2 regions of the Stenotrophomonas sp. CS3K5 genome follow, and region 2 is predicted to be linked to the other one. Evidence: riboswitches for the same ligand, from Rfam matches in the RefSeq annotation. Region 2 holds a riboswitch; the other holds the start of a gene.

Region 1 (2,454 bases), on a different contig from region 2:
CAGCAGTGCGCATGGGTTATTCCGCCTTCGGCTTCGGGTACCACAGCGCGTTGACGATGACCCAGCGCTGCTCGAAACGCCCCATGTGGAAGTAGTCGACGAACCACGGCGTTTCCAGCCTCACCGAGGCGGCGTTGCCGGTCACATCCAGCACCGTGCAGCGACGGTCCCACTGATTCTTCGGGGTCATCAGTGCGCCTTGCTTCGTCAGCGCGACCAGCTCCTCCTTCGACATCCGGCGCAGGCCGAGTCGTTCGTCCGGCGTATCGCCGAGCACCGCGCGCTTGGCCAGATCCGGGTGCAGGGAACGGGCGACGCGCTGCGGGTCGGCTTCCAGCTGGCCGTCCACGTAGTCGTGGCAGGTCGCTTCGATGGCCGCGAGGGTGGCCGGGTCGGCGGCGGGGCTGGTTGATGCGGAGAGAGCGAACAACAGGGCAACGGCGGACATCCGGGTCTCCAGCGCTGAGGGCTGGGCGATCATGGCATGGGCGCACGCGCCCATCCACGCATGGCGTGGATCTACTGTAGAGCCGAGCCCATGCTCGGCTGATCCTCGTCGCCACTCCAGCAGCCGAGCATGGGCTCGGCTCTACAGAACAGCCTCGGCAGGCGCCTGCAGCCAGGCCAGCTTGCGTTCGCGCGGCTGCTGCTTGAGCTGCCATTCGGCGCGCGAGGCGGCGGCGCGGTCCGGGTATTCGCGCACGGCCAGGATGCGCAGCGGCGGCCTGGCGCGGGTGTAGCGGGCACCCTTGCCGGCCTGGTGGGCAGCGAAACGCGCGTCCACGTCAGTGCTGATGCCGGCGTAGAAGCTTCCATCGCGGCATTCGAGCAGGTACAGGAACCAGGGGCGGAGGGACGGGGCCATGGCCGGATTATGCCGTGCTGCACTGCAGCGGATATACTGGCGCCCGAATGCAGGAGAGAGGCGCCGCGCTGGCGCCCGCCGAAGGCGCAGGCTCCCATGATCGCTCAGGCCGGTGGGCTGGAATCCCACCAACCATGCATTCGACTCGCCGAGCTGGAGAGAGGTCACCGGGCATGCCCGGGACGATCCGCCGAAGGGGCACGCGGCCTACGCCGCTGAACTCTCAGGCAAAAGGACAGCGGGAGCGGCACCGGTCATCGTCATCACGTCATTGCGCAGGCAGTGGCGGTATACGCGCATGGCCGGCCCCACCGCGCCCGGAGCCTGCCCCATGCTGCTTTCCATCATCTACCTGATCGCCATTTCCGCCGAAGCCATGACCGGCGCGCTGTCCGCTGGCCGCCGCCGCATGGACCTCTTCGGCGTGGTCATGATCGCCTGCGTCACCGCCCTCGGCGGCGGTTCGCTGCGCGACATCCTGCTCGGCCACTACCCGCTGGGCTGGGTGAAGCATCCCGAGTACCTGGGCTTCACCGTGTGCGCGGCGCTGATCGCCACCTGGGTGGCGCGCTGGATGCACCACTTCCGCCGCACCTTCCTGGTGCTCGATGGCCTGGGTCTGATCGCCTTCACCCTGATCGGCTGCTCGATCGCGCGTGAGGCGGGCCATGCCACGCCCATCGTGTTGATTGCCGGCATGCTGACCGGTGCGTTCGGCGGCGTGCTGCGCGACATCCTCTGCAACGAGGTGCCGCTGATCTTCCAGAAGGAGCTGTACGCAATCATCGCGCTGCTGACCGGCGCGGCGTATCTCCTGCTACTGCACTGGGGCGTAGCCGACGCCACTGCCATCCTGTGCTGCCTGGGCGGCGGCTTCGCGATGCGCCTGCTGGCGATCCACTACCGCTGGGAAATGCCGAAGTTCGTGTATCACGACGAAGTGCATTGAACGATGGCGTGTTCGCCGGGCATGGCCCGGCGCCACCCTTCGAGCCCTGCACCACCCCGGCGATGTACCTGGCGCTGTCGCACATACGCAGCGCCAGGCGCATCGCCGGTGCGGACGGGCCGGTCTCCAACTCCGACCGGCCCTGATCGCGGCCGCACCCCCGCAGGCGCTGGCCGCCATCCACACACATGCCGCACTCAGGCGGCTCCCATCAGGCGGCTTCGTACACCTTCACTCCGCGACGGGCGCGCACGGCCGCAGCCAGTCGCTCCAGCACCGTCACGGTGGTGTCCCAGTCGATGCAGCCATCGGTGATGCTCTGGCCGTAGACCAGCGGCTGGCCTTCGACCAGTTCCTGGCGGCCACCGACCAGATGGCTCTCGATCATCACACCGACGATGCGCTGTTCACCGTCTTCCAACTGAACGGCGATGTCCTCGATCACCGTCGGCTGGTTCTCCGGGTTCTTCAGGCTGTTGGCATGGCTGGCGTCGATCATCAGGCGTGTCGGCAGCTTGGCCTTGGCCAGCGCCTGGCAGGCATCAGCCACACTGGCTGCGTCGTAGTTCGGCTGCTTGCCGCCGCGCAGGATCACGTGGCAATCCGGGTTGCCGGTGGTTGACACGATGGCGGTGCCGCC
Region 2 (2,454 bases):
GCCGTCCGGGCCGTGGTAGACGGCGTACATCGAGGCCATCACCGCCAGCAGCACCTGCGCGGTGCAGATGTTGGAGGTGGCCTTCTCGCGGCGGATGTGCTGCTCGCGGGTCTGCAGGGTCAGGCGGTAGGCCGGGTTGCCCTGCGCGTCGATCGAGACGCCGATCAGGCGGCCGGGCATCGAGCGCTTGTAGGCATCGCGGCAGGCCATGAAGGCCGCATGCGGGCCACCGAAGCCGAACGGCACACCGAAACGCTGGCTGTTGCCGACCACGATGTCCGCACCCCATTCGCCCGGGGCGGCCAGCAGGGTCAGGGCCAGCAGGTCGGTGGCCACGGCCACCAGGCCGCCGCGTGCGTGCACGGCATCCACCAGCGCCTTGTAGTCGCCGACCTGGCCGAAGGTATCCGGGTACTGCAGCAGCAGGCCGAACGCTTCGGCTTCCAGGGCCTCGGCCGGGGTGCCGACGCGCAGCACGATGCCCATCGGCTCGGCGCGTGTGCGCAGCAGTTCCAGGGTCTGCGGGTGCACAGCATCGTGCACGAAGAAGGTGTCCGACTTCGACTTGGCCGAACGCTTGGCCAGGGTCATCGCTTCGGCGGCGGCGGTGGCTTCGTCCAGCAGCGAGGCGTTGGCGATCTCCATGCCGGTCAGGTCGGCGCACAGGGTCTGGAAGTTGATCAGCGCTTCCATGCGGCCCTGCGAGATTTCCGCCTGGTACGGGGTGTAGGCGGTGTACCAGGCCGGGTTTTCCAGGATGTTGCGCAGGATCACGTTCGGCGTGTGGGTACCGTAGTAGCCCTGGCCGATGAAGCTGCGCAGCACGGTGTTCTTGTCGGCGATCGCACGGATCCTGGCCAGTGCCTGCACTTCGGTCATCGACTGCGGCAGCGCCAGCGGCGCCGGCGACTTGATCTTGGCCGGCACGATGGCATCGGTCATCGCATCCAGCGACGCGTGGCCGACGACGTCGAGCATCTGCGCGATCTCGGCATCGTTGGGGCCGATGTGACGCTCGACGAACGCAGAGTGGTGCTCAAGCTCACGCAGGGAAGGGGTGTTCTGGGACATGGCGAAGGATCCGTCAGGAAAGGGCACACGCACGGGCACAAGCCGCCGGTCGGCGGTCTGCGGGGCGCCCCTCTGTCCTTTTGCCTGAGAGTTTAAAAGCGCGGCCAACCGCAGCTTCGTGCCCCTTCGGCGCCGGATCGAACCGGTCTCTCCAGAGTTGTGTTACGGGTGGTATCGGGCCTGAGCGATTACGGGCGTTGCGCCTTCGGCAGCGGTGTTCCGCTTCTCCCACCGTGTTGCCCGGCGATTATAGCCCGTTGCGGGCCCGCCGGCGGCCGCCGGTCGGTGCCGCCGGGCCTGAATGGCCGATGGCCCGGTCGTGCGTTTTGTGCAGCGCTGCATGGCATCGCGTGCAATCCCCACCTATGATGGCCGGATTCTCGTATTCATCTGGCGCCGTCCCTGCCGCAAGGGGACCGGCGCCGGCCGTGCGTGCCGCGCATGGCCCTGCCGGACACCTTTTCCATGACCGCCGCTGTTGCTCCTTCCACCCGCCGCATGGCTCTGCTGCTCGCCGGCCTGGCCATGTTCGGTCCGTTCTCGATCGACACCATCTTCCCGGCCTTCCCGCAGCTGGCCCAGCGCTTGGCGGTGGACGAGGTGGCGGTGCAGCAGACCATCAGCGTGTACCTGTTGTTCTACGGCCTGATGAGCCTGGCGCACGGCCCGCTGTCCGACGCCTGGGGGCGCAAGCGGGTGATCCTCGGTGGCCTGGTGGTGTTTGTCGGCGCCTCGGTCGGTTGCGCGCTGTCCACCGACCTGAGCACGCTGCTGGCCTTCCGCGCGCTGCAGGGCCTGTCGGCGGGCGTGGGCATGATCGTCGGTCGCGCGGTGATCCGCGACCTGTACCACGGTCATGACGCACAGCGGCTGATGAGCCAGGTGTCGATGCTGTTCGGCATCGCGCCGGCGATCGCACCGATCATCGGTGGCTGGATCCTGCTCAGCGGTGCCGGCTGGCCGCTGATCTTCTGGTTCCTGGTGGTGTTCGGGTTGGTGCTGCTGGCGGCCACCGCGCGGTTCCTGCCGGAAACCCACCCGGTCGAGGCGCGGCTGCCGCTGTCGCCGCGCGTGCTGCTGCGCGATTACGTGCGCATCGGTTTCAACCCGCGCTTCCTGCGCCTGGCGCTGGCCGGCAGCATCGGCTTCGGCGGCATCTTCCTGTACATCTCCTCGGCGCCGGTGTTCGTGATGCAGCACCTGCATCTGGGCGAGGGCGGTTTCGCGTGGCTGTTCATTCCCACCATTGGTGGCATGACCACCGGCTCGTTCCTGTCCGGGCGCATGGCCGGCCACACCACGCCGACGCGCCAGATCGCCATCGGTTTCGGCCTGTGCGCGCTGTCGGTGCTGCTCAACGTCGGCTACGTGGCGCTGGCGCCG

What was found. Region 2 has a riboswitch for glycine ahead of gcvP (aminomethyl-transferring glycine dehydrogenase). Riboswitches for the same ligand answer to the same signal wherever they lie in the genome.
Region 1: it holds a riboswitch for glycine, as region 2 does, so the genes downstream of both, AC5YGJ_RS11325 (trimeric intracellular cation channel family protein) here and gcvP (aminomethyl-transferring glycine dehydrogenase) in region 2, are expected to answer to the same signal.

What each region holds. Positions count from the first base shown of each region.
Region 1 is NZ_JCAKRX010000006.1:209,730-212,183, forward strand. It holds gene AC5YGJ_RS11310 (hypothetical protein) at 1-13, opposite strand, end outside; gene AC5YGJ_RS11315 (nuclear transport factor 2 family protein) at 17-448, opposite strand; gene AC5YGJ_RS11320 (GIY-YIG nuclease family protein) at 590-865, opposite strand; glycine riboswitch at 906-995, shown strand; glycine riboswitch at 1,009-1,114, shown strand; gene AC5YGJ_RS11325 (trimeric intracellular cation channel family protein) at 1,197-1,814, shown strand; gene AC5YGJ_RS11330 (3-deoxy-7-phosphoheptulonate synthase) at 2,026-2,454, opposite strand, start outside.
Region 2 is NZ_JCAKRX010000013.1:135,534-137,987, forward strand. It holds gene gcvP (aminomethyl-transferring glycine dehydrogenase) at 1-1,071, opposite strand, end outside; glycine riboswitch at 1,134-1,236, opposite strand; gene AC5YGJ_RS17585 (multidrug effflux MFS transporter) at 1,537-2,454, shown strand, end outside.